2 regions of the Pseudomonas sp. H1_G08 genome follow, and region 2 is predicted to be linked to the other one. Evidence: riboswitches for the same ligand, from Rfam matches in the RefSeq annotation. Region 2 holds a riboswitch; the other holds the start of a gene.
What was found. Region 2 has a riboswitch for cobalamin ahead of AB4N85_RS06970 (CbtB domain-containing protein). Riboswitches for the same ligand answer to the same signal wherever they lie in the genome.
Positions count from the first base shown of each region.

Region 1 (7,170 bases), 810 kb from region 2:
GGTTCGCGCGCCGATCGTGTTCGCTCCCTCCCAGGCTTTTTCCCCCGTTGCTGAAGACGTGCTGTTCCGCGCCCTCGGCCTGGTTGGCACGCCGTATCGCTGGGGCGGCAACACGCCAGATTCGGGCTTTGATTGCAGTGGTCTGATCGGGTTTGTCTACCGCGACGCGGCGGGAATTTCGCTGCCACGCTCGACCCGCGAAATGATCGTCATGCAGGCGCCGAATGTCGGCAAGGAAGGCTTGCAAACCGGCGACCTGATTTTCTTCGCCACCAATGGCGGCTCGCAGGTCAGTCATGCGGGGATTTACGTCGGCGAGGGTCGCTTCGTGCATGCACCGGCCACTGGCGGCACGGTCAAGCTCGACAGTCTGTCGAAAGCGTATTGGCAGAAGGCGTATCTGAGCGCCAAGCGGGTGTTGCAGCCGGGGCAGCTGGCGCATAACCCCTAGTGCGTATGCATAACTAAATGTGGGAGCGAGCCTGCTCGCGAAGGCGGAGTGTCAGTTGACAATGATTTAACTGATAAACCGCTTTCGCGAGCAGGCTCGCTCCCACATTTTTTGCTTCGCGCTTAACTTACTTGCTGGCAGAAACGCGCCACACCTTGTTGCCCACATCATCCGCCACCAGCAAGCCACCTTGCTGATCGATGACCACGCCAACTGGGCGGCCCAGCGCATTGTCGTCCTTGTCGAGGAAACCGGTCAGCACATCCACCGGCTGCCCGGTCGGTTTGCCGCCAGTGAACGGTACGAAAATCACCTTGTAGCCACTGTGCGGTTTGCGGTTCCACGAGCCGTGTTGGCCAATGAATGCGCCTTCCTTGAATTGCGCCGGCAAGCGGTTGCCCTCGGCGAAGGTCAGGCCCAGCGAAGCGGTGTGCGGACCGACCGCGTAATCCGGAGCGATGGCCTTGGCCACCAGATCAGGATTCTGCGGTTTGACCCGCACATCGACGTGCTGGCCGTAGTAGCTGAACGGCCAGCCATAGAAGCCGCCGTCCTTGACCGAGGTGATGTAGTCCGGCACCAGATCGCTGCCGATTTCGTCACGCTCGTTGACTGCTGTCCACAATGCGCCGCTGGTAGGTTCCCAGGCGAGGCCGTTGGGGTTGCGGATACCCGAGGCGAAGATCCGGTGATTGCCGGTCGCACGATCCACTTCCCAGATCGCCGCGCGGCCTTCTTCCTGATCCAGACCGTTTTCGCCGACGTTACTGTTCGAGCCGACGGTGACGTAGAGCTTGTTGCCGTCCTTGCTGGCGATGACGTTTTTGGTCCAGTGGTGATTCAGCGTGCCGCCGGGCAAGTCGACGACTTTGATCGGTTGGGTCTTGATCTCGGTGGCGCCCGGCTCGTAGTTGAAGCGCAGCAGGCGGTCGGTGTCGGCAACGTACAAATCGTTGCCGACCAGCGTCATGCCAAACGGCGAATTGAGGTTCTGCAGGAACACCGTGCGGGTTTCTGCGACGCCGTCGTGGTCGGCATCACGCAGCAGGGTGATGCGGTTCGGGCTGGGCACGCCGGCGCCGGCCTTGCCCATGACTTTCTTCATCACCCAGCCACGAATGCCTTTGCTGTCATCGGGCTTGGGCGGCGCATTGGTCTCCGCCACCAGCACATCGCCGTTGGGCAGCACGTAGAGCCAGCGCGGGTGATCAAGGCCTTCGGCAAACGCGGCGACCTGGGTGCCGGCCGCTGCGGTCGGTTTCGCGCCGTCCGGCCAGCCCACCGCCGGGGCGATGTTGACTGTCGGGATCAGCGTCTTGTTCGGTTCGGGCAGTTTCGGTGACGGGCCGGTGCCGTCGGAGACTTGCAGGCTGGAGGTTTCACCGCAGGCGGCGAGCCCGCCAGCGACGGCGATGATAAGAGCGAGTTGGGCCTTGCGCATTGCTGATCTTCCCTATGAATGCATTCCTAAACATAGAGGAGGGCGCAGGCCCGATGGTTCAACTGCTCAACCGCGGGCTTCCTTGAACAGCATGGCGATGCCCGGATGATAGTTGCCCGCGTCGCTGTGCAATTTGCGATAGGCGTAGGGGAAATACCAGGCCACGGCGCAGGTGTGTTCCTTTTGCAGGTCGTCGACCATGTCCTGCAATTCTTCGGGGCTGGCGCTGTGCTGAGGTTTTTGCGGAGCAACAAAGAGGCAGCCGAGCTTGAGATCGCTGGCGTAGCTGATGCGCTTGGCATCAGCGGTGACGTCGAGCAGTGCCTGGGTCAGGTTGAGGTTGTTGACCCGTGGCCAGCGTTGCGTGGCCTGAATGAACGCGCGGTCTTCGGCGCCGGCAATCAGCAGGTCGGCGCGAGCATTGCGTTCGCCTTCTTCGTTCTGTTTGCGCGTGGCCGTGTCGTTCAGCGTGACCATTTCATCCATCCACGCCGCTGCCGCGAGCAGGCCGAGATTGGCTTTCTCGTCGTGCCAATATGGCGTGTCGTTGTCGCCGCGAACGGTGTTGTAGCGATCGATACAGTCAAACCAGCGTTCCAGCACCGGGCGCAGGAATTCCAGGCGCGGGTTGCTGATGATCATGCCTTGCATCGTCGTCATCCTTATTGTTGTAGTGGGCTTTTCGGGAAAAGCATGGCTCTTTGATATCACTTGTCGCAGTCTGGCACAAGATTGCCGCTGCACAATGGATCAGCGGCAGTTATTCGCGCGCAAAGCGCCTCTTCAATTGACGCTCCACCCCCAACCCTCTAACCTTCGCCGCTTGTTTCAGGTGCTCTGTGGCCCCGCGTCGACAGAGTGAAACAGGGAAGCCGGTGAGGGTGGTCTTCAAGCGAAGCCACGACGATCCCGGCGCTGCCCCCGCAACGGTAAATGAGTGAAAACTGCGCCTTGAGCCACTGCCTCGAAAGAAGCGGGAAGGCGCGCAGTCCGGCGAAACGCCGCTCATGAGCCCGGAGACCGGCCTGATCCATCTCAGCGGCATCACGGTGGGCGATGCCAGGCTTTTTGCCGTCTATTCTTGTGCCTGCCCGCCGTTATCCAGCCTCAACGGAGAGCTCCCCCCATGACTGATTCCCCCGAGCGTGACGAACGCCATCTGGCGCGCATGCAGCGCAAGAAAGCCGTGATCGACGAACGCATCGCCAGCTCGCCCGACGAATGTGGCCTGGTGTTGGTGCTGACCGGCAATGGCAAAGGCAAGAGCAGCTCGGCGTTCGGCATGCTCGCCCGCGCGATGGGCCACGGCATGCAGTGCGGCGTTGTGCAGTTCATCAAAGGCCGCAACAGCACAGGCGAAGAATTGTTTTTCCGCCGCTTCCCCGAGCAGGTGCGTTTCCACGTCATGGGCGAAGGCTTCACCTGGGAAACCCAGGATCGTCAGCGCGACATCGCCGCTGCGACCGCCGCTTGGGAAGTCTCGCGCGAATTGTTGCGCGACCCTTCGATCGGTCTGGTAGTGCTCGATGAGTTGAACATCGCCCTCAAGCACGGCTACCTCGATCTCGATCAGGTGCTCAGCGATTTGCAAGCGCGCCCGCCGATGCAGCACGTGGTGGTCACCGGTCGCGGCGCCAAGCCGGAAATGATCGAGATGGGCGACACGGTTACCGAGATGGGCATGCTCAAGCACGCCTTTCAGGCCGGGATCAAAGCGCAGAAAGGCGTCGAACTTTGAAGCAACCACGTCACTGCCCGGCGGTGTTGATCGCCGCGCCGGCCTCCGGTCAGGGCAAGACCACCGTCACCGCCGCACTCGCCCGTTTGCATCGCAACCAAGGGCGCAAGGTGCGCGTGTTCAAATGCGGTCCGGACTTTCTCGACCCGATGATCCTCGAGCGCGCGAGCGGTGCGCCGGTGTATCAACTGGACATGTGGATGGTCGGCGAGCAGGAAAGTCGCCGGCTGTTGTGGGAAGCCGCCGCCGAGGCTGACCTGATTCTGATCGAGGGCGTGATGGGCCTTTTCGACGGCACGCCATCCAGCGCTGATCTGGCGCGCCACTTCGGTGTGCCGGTGCTCGGCGTGATCGATGGCACCGCCATGGCGCAGACCTTTGGCGCCTTGGCGCTGGGCCTGGCCAAGTATCAGCCGGACTTGCCGTTCGCTGGCGTGCTGGCCAACCGCGTCGGCACCTTGCGCCATGCGCAATTACTCGAAGGCAGCCTCACCGAAGGTCTGCGCTGGTACGGTGCGCTGTCCCGCGAAACCGGTATCGAATTGCCGAGCCGCCACCTCGGCCTGGTTCAGGCCAGCGAATTGAATGATCTGGATCTGCGCCTCGACGCGGCCGCCGATGCGCTGGCCAGCAGTTGCGAGGTCGCGCTGCCACCGGCCGTTGAATTCGCCGGGCCTGACGTCATCGCCGCCGAGCCTCTATTAAAAGGTGTGCGCATCGCCGTTGCCCGCGATGAAGCCTTTGCCTTCACCTATGGCGCCAGTCTCGATCTGCTGCGGGCGATGGGCGCCGAATTGCGCTTCTTCTCGCCGATTCGCGACACCCGATTGCCCGAGGCGGACAGCCTGTATCTGCCGGGCGGCTATCCAGAGCTGCATCACGTCGCGCTGGCGCAAAACGCCTCAATGCTGGCGGCGATCCGCGCGCACCATGCGGCGGGCAAGCCGTTGCTCGCCGAGTGTGGCGGCATGCTTTATCTGCTTGATTCGCTGACCGACGTGGAAGGCACCCGTGCTGAGCTGGTCGGTTTGCTCAAGGGCGAGGCGGTGATGCAGAAGCGTCTGGCGGCGCTGGCGTTGCAGGCGGTTGAGCTGCCGGAAGGTTCCTTGCGTGGGCATACCTATCATCATTCCCTGACCACCACAGAGCTGACGCCGATTGCCCGGGGGGTGAGTCCTAATGGCGGGCGTGGGGCCGAGGCGGTTTATCGCGAGGGGCGGATGACGGCTTCTTATGTGCATTTTTATTTCCCGTCGAATCCGACTGCGATTGCCGCATTGTTTGCGCCAGATCGTGAGGCCGCCTTCGCGAGCAAGCTCGCTCCCACAGTGAATGGTGAGCTTCCTGAAGAAATGCGATCTCCTGTGGGAGCTGGCTTGCCAGCGATGGGGCCATGACCGACAACACCTTCTCCGAAGCCGAGCGCGCAGCGGTCTACAAGGCAATCGCCGAGCGCCGCGACATGCGCCACTTCACCGGCGGCAGCGTCGAGCCGCAACTGCTGCGTCGTCTGCTCGAAGCCGCTCATCAAGCGCCAAGCGTCGGCCTGATGCAGCCGTGGCGCTTCATTCGTATCAGCGATCGTGCTTTGCGCGGGCAGATCCGCGATCTCGTCGAAGACGAACGTATCCGCACCGCCGAAGCCCTTGGCGAGCGCAGCGATGAGTTCATGCAGCTCAAGGTCGAAGGCATCAACGATTGCGCCGAAGTGTTGGTGGCGGCGCTGATGGACGATCGCGAGAAACACATTTTCGGTCGGCGCACGTTGCCGGAAATGGACATGGCTTCGCTGTCCTGCGCGATCCAGAATCTGTGGCTGGCCTCCCGCGCTGAAGGTCTGGGCATGGGCTGGGTCTCGCTGTTCGAGCCGCAGGCCCTGGCGGATTTGCTCAAATTGCCGGCCGGTGCCAAGCCGCTGGCGGTGTTGTGTCTCGGCCCGGTCAAGGAATTCTATCCGGCGCCGATGCTGGTACTTGAAGGCTGGGCGCAGGCGCGACCGCTGAACGAGTTGCTGTACGACAATTATTGGGGAGTGAGTCAATGAGTGTGGCGTTGCTGAGTGTCGCCGCAGTAGCGCTGGATGCGCTGCTCGGTGAACCGAAACGCTGGCATCCGCTGGTGGCGTTCGGCAATTTTGCCGGGCGCATCGAGCAACGCTTCAACGCTGGCGGTCGTGGCTGGCGCAGCCATGGCGTGACCGCGTGGGTTATCGCGGTACTGCCGCTGACCTTGCTCGCCACGGCATTTTCCTGGGCGCCCTATGTCGGCTGGATTGTCGAGATTCTCGCGCTGTATTGCGCACTCGGCATGCGCAGCCTCGACGAACATGTCGCACCGGTCGCGGCTGCGTTGCGCGCCGATGATCTGGACGAGGCGCGCAAGCGCGTCGGCTATCTGGTCAGCCGCCAGACCAATGAACTGGACAGCAACGCCGTGGCCCGCGCCGCGACTGAGTCGGTGCTGGAGAACGGCAGCGATGCAGTGTTCGCTGCGCTGTTCTGGTTTGTCGTCGCCGGCGCGCCGGGCGTGGTCCTGTATCGCTTGAGCAATACCCTCGATGCGATGTGGGGTTATCGCAACGAACGCTTCGAGCGTTTCGGCTGGGCGGCGGCGAAAATCGACGACGTGTTGAACTACATTCCTGCGCGTCTGGTGGCGTTGACCTACGCGCTGCTCGGCAAAACCCGACTCGCGCTCAAATGCTGGCGCACCCAGGCGCCGCAGTGGGACAGCCCCAACGCCGGCCCGGTGATGGCGGCCGGTGCCGGTGCGCTGGGCGTCGAGTTGGGTGGCCCGGCGATCTATCACGGCGAACTGCATGAGCGCCCGCAACTGGGCGAAGGTGCGCCGGCAGATGCCGATTCCATTGACCGTGGCTGGCAATTGGTCCAGCGCGGCGTATGGTTATGGCTGCTGATGCTTTGCCTGGGGGCGGAATTATATGCTTGAGCACGGTGGCCGGTTGCGCAAGGCTGCACTCGATTACGGGATTGCCGAAGCCGACTGGCTCGACCTGTCCAGCGGCCTCGCGCCATGGCCGTTCCCGATCCCGGAGATCCCGCTGCGCGCTTGGGCGCGCTTGCCGGAAACCGATGACGGACTGGAACAGGCCGCCTGCGATTATTACGGCGCCGCGCAGGTGCTACCGGTCGCCGGCTCGCAAATGGCTATCCAGTTGCTACCGCGTCTGCGCCGGGCCGGCAAGGTCGGCGTGTTGTCGCCGTGCTATGCCGAGCATGCCGAAGCCTGGCGGCGCAGCGGTTACATCGTCCGTGAAGTGCTCGAGCAGGAAGTCGAGTTCTTTCTCGACAGTCTCGATGTGCTGGTGGTGGTCAATCCGAACAATCCGACCGGCCTCAGCCTGACCCCGGCACGCCTGCTCGACTGGCATGCGCGGCTGGCGCAACGTGGCGGCTGGCTGGTAGTCGACGAAGCGTTTATGGACAACACGCCGCAACTGAGCCTGGCGCCCTATGCGCATCAGGTCGGGCTGGTGGTGTTGCGTTCGTTCGGCAAGTTTTTCGGTCTGGCCGGGGTGCG
Region 1 is NZ_CP162822.1:725,273-732,442, forward strand. Features, by position in the region: gene AB4N85_RS03355 (C40 family peptidase) at 1-451, shown strand, start outside; gene AB4N85_RS03360 (PQQ-dependent sugar dehydrogenase) at 579-1,892, opposite strand; gene AB4N85_RS03365 (hypothetical protein) at 1,959-2,543, opposite strand; cobalamin riboswitch at 2,706-2,935, shown strand; gene cobO (cob(I)yrinic acid a,c-diamide adenosyltransferase) at 3,019-3,630, shown strand; gene AB4N85_RS03375 (cobyrinate a,c-diamide synthase) at 3,627-5,027, shown strand; gene bluB (5,6-dimethylbenzimidazole synthase) at 5,024-5,674, shown strand; gene cbiB (adenosylcobinamide-phosphate synthase CbiB) at 5,671-6,579, shown strand; gene cobD (threonine-phosphate decarboxylase CobD) at 6,572-7,170, shown strand, end outside.
Region 1: another riboswitch for cobalamin. It lies ahead of cobO (cob(I)yrinic acid a,c-diamide adenosyltransferase); the one in region 2 lies ahead of AB4N85_RS06970 (CbtB domain-containing protein).

Region 2 (7,170 bases):
ACTCGGAAAGACCATTACGAAGGAGCGCGATCATAGCAAACCTGTGCGCTTTTGGAGCATGTGCAGCTTTTGCATGAATATCGCTCATGTTGGTACGAGCGTCATAACGGTAGAATCGCAGCCTTTTTTTATCATCGAGATCAGCAGCATGCCGCACCGCTTCATCAGTTTATGGTTGCTGGTCCTGAGCGGGAGCGTTGCGGCGCAAGATCCCGCCATTTCTTCTTCCATCTCCTACAGCCGAGACATCCAACCGATCTTCACCGAGAAGTGCGTAGCCTGCCATGCGTGCTATGACTCGGCCTGTCAGCTCAATCTCGGCAGCGGCGAAGGCGCCGCCCGTGGCGCGAGCAAGATGCCGGTATATGACGGCGAACGTACCCAGGCTGCACCGACCACGCGATTGTTTTACGACGCCTTCGGCAAGCGCGCCTGGCAGCAGAAAGACTTCTATTCGGTACTCGACGCCCAGGGCAGTCAGGCCGCGCTGATGGCGCGGATGCTTGAACTCGGCCACAAGACGCCGCTGACGCCGAACGCCAAGCTGCCAGAAGAGATTGTTCTTGGGCTCAATCGCAACAATCTATGCGCAATGCCTGCGGAGTTCGACGGATATGCCGGCGCGCACCCGAAAGAGGGTATGCCGCTGGCCGTCACCGGTCTGACCGACCAGCAATACCAGACCTTGCAGCGCTGGCTGGCGTCTGGCGCGCCGATTGATGAGCAGAGCCTGGCGCCGACTGCCAAAGAGGCCATGCAGATCCAGCAGTGGGAGAACCTGCTCAATGCTCCCGGTGCTCGGCAAAGTCTGGTCGGGCGCTGGCTGTTCGAGCACTGGTATCTGGCGCACATCTATTTCAAGGACGGCGAGCCGGGGCATTATTTCCAGTGGGTGCGTTCGCGCACGCCGAGCGGCCAGCCGATTGATCTGATCGCCACTCGCCGCCCCAACGACGACCCGGGCACGCAGGTGTATTACCGCTTGTGGCCGGTGCAAGGGGTGATCGTGCACAAGACGCACATCACTTATCCGCTGAGCGCGGCGAAAATGGCCCGGATCAAGAGCCTGTTCTACAGCGGCAACTGGCAGGTCAACGCGTTACCGGGTTACGGGCCGCAAAGCCGCGCCAATCCGTTTGCCACCTTCGAGGCGATTCCGGCGCAGGCGCGCTATCAATTCATGCTCGATAACGCTGAATACTTCGTCCGCACCTTCATTCGCGGCCCGGTGTGCCGTGGGCAGATCGCGACCGACGTGATCCGCGACAATTTCTGGGCGCTGTTCCAGGCGCCGGAACATGATCTCTATATCACCGACCCGAACTACCGCGGCCAGGCCACGCCGCTGCTGGCGATGCCGGGGCAGAACGACGATGTCGGCAGCGTGCTGAGTCTGTGGCGCAACTATCGCGACAAGCGCAACGAATACGAGGCACTGCGCCGTGACAGCTATGCCGATCTGCCGGCGCCGAGCTGGTCGACGCTGTGGGCCGGCAACGACAACGCCTTGCTGAGCATTTTCCGCCATTTCGACAGCGCCTCGGTAACCAAGGGGCTGATCGGGGAGGTGCCGCAAACCATGTGGCTGTTCGACTATCCGCTGCTGGAACGCACCTATTACCAGCTCGCGGTCAATTTCGACGTGTTCGGCAACGTTTCCCATCAGGCGCAGACCCGTCTGTATTTCGACCTGATCCGTAACGGCGCGGAGCAGAACTTCCTGCGCCTTATGCCCGCCGACTCGCGCGAGGACTACCTCAACGATTGGTACCAGGATGGCGGCCAGTTCAAGATGTGGCTCGATTACGAGGCCATCGATGACGACAAACCGACCGCATTGAAGCTCGACGAAAAAGACCCGAAACATGATTTCGCCATGCAGTTGCTGGCGCGCTACGGTGATCTGAACGCGCGGCCAGACCCGATCAATCGCTGCGACGGCGCTTATTGCTCGCGACCGAATATCGATCCGGCGTTGCAGAATGCCGAGCAGGCCCTGAGCCGTCTGGCCTCGCGCCCGGCCGCAGGGCTGAAAGTCATTGACCAGTTGCCCGAAGCGACCTTGCTGCGCGTTGAAACCGCCAGCGGCAAGCGCGAGGTCTACAGCCTGCTGCGCAACCGCGCCCACAGCAACGTGGCGTTTTTGCTCGGTGAGTCGCGGCGCTATCAGCCAGGGCTCGACACCCTGACGATCTATCCGGGCGTGCTCAGCAGTTACCCGAACTTCATGTTCAACGTACCGGCCGAGCAGGTGCCGGCGTTTGTCGATGCGATGGAAAACGCCAGGGATGCCAGTCGGTTCGAAAAGATCGTCGAACGCTGGGGCATTCGGCGCAGTCATCCGCAGTTCTGGCTGTATTTCCACGATCTGAGCCAATACATCCACGAAACCGACCCGGTGGAAGAGGGCGTGCTGGATATGAATCGGTACGAGAACCTTTGATGATTCGCAGGCGTGTTACGAGATTCTTTCCCGACAAAAATACTAGGACTTTGTCAGCCGCGCCGATTGGCGTAAACTGCGCCCACGCCTGCGAGGAGTTTTTATGACCGCTATTACCATTACTGACGCCGCCCATGATTACCTGGCCGATCTGCTCTCCAAGCAGAACACCCCGGGCATCGGCATCCGCGTTTTCATTACCCAGCCTGGTACCCAGTACGCCGAAACCTGCATTGCCTACTGCAAGCCGGGCGAAGAGAAGCCTGAAGACACCGCGCTGGGGCTGAAAAGCTTCACCGCCTACATCGATTCCTTCAGCGAAGCGTTTCTTGATGACGCGGTCGTTGATTACGCCACCGACCGCATGGGCGGCCAGCTGACCATCAAGGCGCCAAACGCCAAGGTGCCGATGGTCAACGCCGACAGCCCGGTCAACGAGCGCATCAACTATTACCTGCAAACCGAGATCAACCCGGGGCTGGCCAGTCACGGCGGTCAGGTCAGCCTGATCGATGTTGTCGAGGACGGCATTGCCGTGTTGCAGTTCGGCGGCGGTTGCCAGGGCTGCGGCCAGGCTGACGTAACCTTGAAAGAAGGCATTGAGCGCACCTTGCTCGAGCGCATTCCGGAGCTCAAGGGCGTTCGCGACGTGACCGACCACACGCAGAAAGAAAACGCCTACTACTAAGGTGTTCGCTGCGATCATGAAAAACGGCGCCCCGTGAGCGCCGTTTTTTTATGGGTAACTTTTGCCGCCCCCATTCGCGAGCAGGCTCGCTCTCACAATTAAATGCAATCACCTGTGGGAGCGAGCCTGCTCGCGAAGGCGTCTTCAAGGGCGATAAAGATGCGCATGCCCGGCCCGATACAACGAAGACTCGCTGAACACCTCGCTGCCCAGCACCCTGCCAACCAAGATCAGCGCCGTACGCCGAAAGCCTTTGGCCTCGACCTTTGCGGCAATGTCCGCCAATGTACCTACCACCCAGTCCTGATCCGGCCATGTCGCGCGGTGAATAACGGCAATCGGGCAGTCCGCGCCGTAATGCGGCAGCAGTTCAACCAGTATCTTTTCCAGATGATTGACCCCCAGATGAATGGCCATGGTCGCGCCGTGCTGCGCCAGGCTCGCCAGTTCTTCGCCGGCGGGCATCGCGGTCTTGTCGGCGTAACGGGTCAGGATCACGCTTTGCGAAATGTCCGGCAGGGTCAACTCGGCGCCCAGCAGCGCTGCGCATGCCGCCGTCGCGGTTACGCCCGGAATGATCTCGAAAGGAATGTTCAGCTCACGCAAGTAGCGGATCTGCTCACCAATCGCGCCGTACAGACTTGGGTCTCCGGAATGCACACGGGCCACATCCTGGCCTTGGGCATGGGCAGTCCTGATCAGATCGATGATCTGTTCCAGATGCAGTTCAGCGCTATTGGCCACGATTTCGGCCTGATGACCTTCCAGCACCGCTGCGGGTACCAGCGAACCGGCGTAGATAATCACCGGGCAGCTGCGAATCAGCCGTTGGCCTTTGACGGTGATGAGTTCCGGGTCGCCGGGGCCGGCGCCGATGAAGTAGACGGTCATCGTTGAATCCTTGTGAAGAGGCGCAGGCACACTGCAGATGAAGCGTGCTCATGATCGATGGCGGGGATTATCGGGATTTTATGCAGCGCCGGCCAATGCCAGCGTGGCCTGCGCATATTTCTGCCGGTGGATCAGCAGTTTCGCCGGCGCCTGAATCAGTTGCTCGGCGAGCGCCAGCGCGGCGCTTTCCGCCACGCCGTAGCAGCCGGTGCGCTCAAAGGCGATCTGCGATTGATGGCTGAGGCGCTGCTGATAGGGCGCCAGTTCGGCACTGTTGAAATACTGCAGCGGCAGGTTCAATTGTGTGGCCAGTTCCAGCAACCCCGGTTCGTCGCGCTTGAGGTCGATACTCGCCAAAGCCTTGACCGCTCGCAGCTCGATGCGGTGCGCCTGCAACGCTTGATCGAGTAACGCACGCAACGTACTGGCCGGGCAGCCCCGCTGGCAGCCGAGGCCGACCACGAGGGTCGGCGCTGCGCGGTCATCGGTCATGCCTGATATGGGCCTGCGCTTTTGCGGCGGAACAACCATGCACTGATCAGGCCCAAGGCCAGCCAGAACGCGACGTTGGTCAGCTGCGAAGCGATTTTGAACTGGGTTTCCAGTGCCTTTGGAGCGAGCATCGAATGCACCTGCGGTTGCGGCGCGCCGATCACATGCGGCACGGCGAGAATCGCTACACCAAGAAGCTTCATCAGCCAGTGACGGCTGAAAGCGATCAGTGCCAGGCCGACAGCGGTCGAAGCGGCAGTGCCGATCCACCAGATCTGCCGCGAAGCCAGATCGGCGGCGGCTGTGCCCGGCAACTCAGGTGGCAGGCCCAAGGTCGGCGCGAGAACGAACGTGGCGTAACCGGCCAGACCCCAGAGCAGCCCTTGCGAGGTCTTGGTCGGCGCGCGCAAGGTGTACAGGCCGGCGAGCATCAAGGCGAAACCCACTGCCACCACCAGATTACCGCCAGTGGTCGAGACCACACGCTGCCAGCCGTCTTCCGGCTCCCAGGCTTCGCCATCATGGCTGTGGGCGGCGGTGCCGGCGGCGTGTTCGTGGACTTGCGCGACCGGTTCGGATTTCTCGAAGGTTTCGGCCTGCAGAATCAGTGGCGATACCCAGAAACTCTGCAGCAGGGTCAGCAGCAGGGCGGCCAGCAAGCCGGTGAAGCCTGCGGTTTGCGCGATACGTTTGATCATTTCGGCAGGCCTCAGTGGCACGGGAACGCGGCGCTGTGGCGGGTATCGTGGGCGGCGTTGTGCACCGCTTCGATGTGCGAGAAACCGGCGAACCAGACCAGGCTGGCACCGAGGATCGAGGCGAAGAGGGCGGCGGCGACGCGTTGGCCGAGTGTGGTGCTGCTGGAGATGTGGTCAGTGTGGCTGACGGTGTTACTGATGATCGACATAGCGCTTCCCTCTGAAATGTCAGCGGGTAAACAGAGCGCATGAAAATCCCTGCGGGCCGGGCACGCAGGGATTTCGAACAGCGCCCGCCCACCGCGGGTTTGTTTGTGTTCAGCGGCGCTTGCGCGCGCTGGGTGTTGCGGGCCGGTCTCCGGGCTCGCGAGGGGTTGGCTGGTCGCCGACCTGCAAGCATCACCTTCCCATGCCGGGGCACAGTGGATCTGACGCTTCGCTCGCTTACCGTTGCGGGGGCAGCACCGGACTGACATGGCTTTGAGTAAAGCACATGATTCACCGGTTTCCCGTTTCACCCTGTGAAGGGCACCCGTAACAAGGTGTGCAGGAGAACATGGGTTTGGGTTTTTAGTCAATTTCCGGGGGCGGATCCGTTGCTGCGGGGGGGGCTTTTTTTCGGGTGTTTTTGTGTGTATATCCGTTGCTGCGGGTGTTGCTGATTACGGTTTCGCCTTTACGGCGAGGCACTTTTTCCAAACGCCGAAAAAGTACCCAAAAAGGCTTGCTCCTACGTTCGGCCCTCGCAGGCTCGGGTTCCTTCGCTCCGGGACTGATCCGGGCGCAGCGGCTCCGGTTTGCTTCGCTGCACCTCCTTCCGCTGTGTTCGACTTCGTCGAACGGTCGCTGCGCTCCCACGCCCGGATCAATCCCTCCACTCAGCCTTCCGACGTCGCCGGTGGATCAAGATCAAGAGCACTCGAGCTTGCGCTCATTGTTGAGTGGGGCGGCTGCGCCGCGGGCAGCTGCGCTGCTTTGCTTTTGCTTTTGCTTTTGTGGGAGCGAGCCTGCTCGCGAAGGCGGCCTGACATCCGACCTGTTCTTGAGCTGGTGCGCGATCCAACTGTAGGAGCTGCCGAAGGCTGCGATCTTTTGCTTTTGCCTTTGCTTTTGCTCTGGCTTTTGATCTTTCGCCCCTTCGGCAGGCTTCGTTACGGGATCGATCCGGGGGTGGGAGCGCAGCGACCGTACGACGCAGTCGTACACAGCGGAAGGAGGTGCAGCGAAGCAAACCGTAGCCGCTGCGCCCGGATCGGTCCCGTAACGAAGGTACCCCAGCTCCAGCGAGCGGGCCGTACGCCGGGGCAAAGCCTTTTGGTTCCTTTTTGCTGGGCCGGCACTCCGGCGTTTGAAAAAGGGACTCGCTGTAAGAGCGAAACCATAAGAAGCCGTTACCGCAGCAACGGATATACCCCCAGTTTCAGACTCACCGACCATTGACCCACGACGGACCCATGCGTAGCCTTGCGCTTTCGAGGTTCTTCGGCACTCGCCGAAGCTAAGAAGGGAACGCGGTCAAAGCCGCGGCTGCCCCCGCAACTGTGAACGGTGATGTTCGTTGCCACGCCACTGCCAGCTCAACCGATGAGCCAGCGGGAAGGCGCAATGGACGCCAGGCCCAACGCCTGAACGCCGTCAGCCAGGAGACCTGCCTCGTCACAGATTCTCACTACAACCGGGCGGGGTGATCCGGTGGCGAATGCTTCCGGCGTGCATGCGCGCTGCCGGTTCTCGTCCCGTATGCCCGCCGCTTGCCAAAGGGCATACCGATGAAAACACTGGCCAAACTCCCCGTCACCATCGTCACCGGTTTCCTCGGTTCGGGCAAAACCACGCTGCTGCGGCACATGCTCGACAACGCTCAGGGCCGGCGCATCGCGGTGATCGTCAACGAGTTTGGCGAGCTGGGCATCGACGGTGAAATCCTCAAGCAATGCACCATCGGCTGCACCGAAGAA
Region 2 is NZ_CP162822.1:1,534,193-1,541,362, forward strand. Features, by position in the region: gene AB4N85_RS06945 (fatty acid cis/trans isomerase) at 149-2,443, shown strand; gene nfuA (Fe-S biogenesis protein NfuA) at 2,547-3,131, shown strand; gene cobM (precorrin-4 C(11)-methyltransferase) at 3,276-4,022, opposite strand; gene AB4N85_RS06960 (cobalamin biosynthesis protein) at 4,101-4,514, opposite strand; gene AB4N85_RS06965 (CbtA family protein) at 4,511-5,212, opposite strand; gene AB4N85_RS06970 (CbtB domain-containing protein) at 5,224-5,421, opposite strand; cobalamin riboswitch at 5,545-5,763, opposite strand; cobalamin riboswitch at 6,671-6,882, shown strand; gene cobW (cobalamin biosynthesis protein CobW) at 6,982-7,170, shown strand, end outside.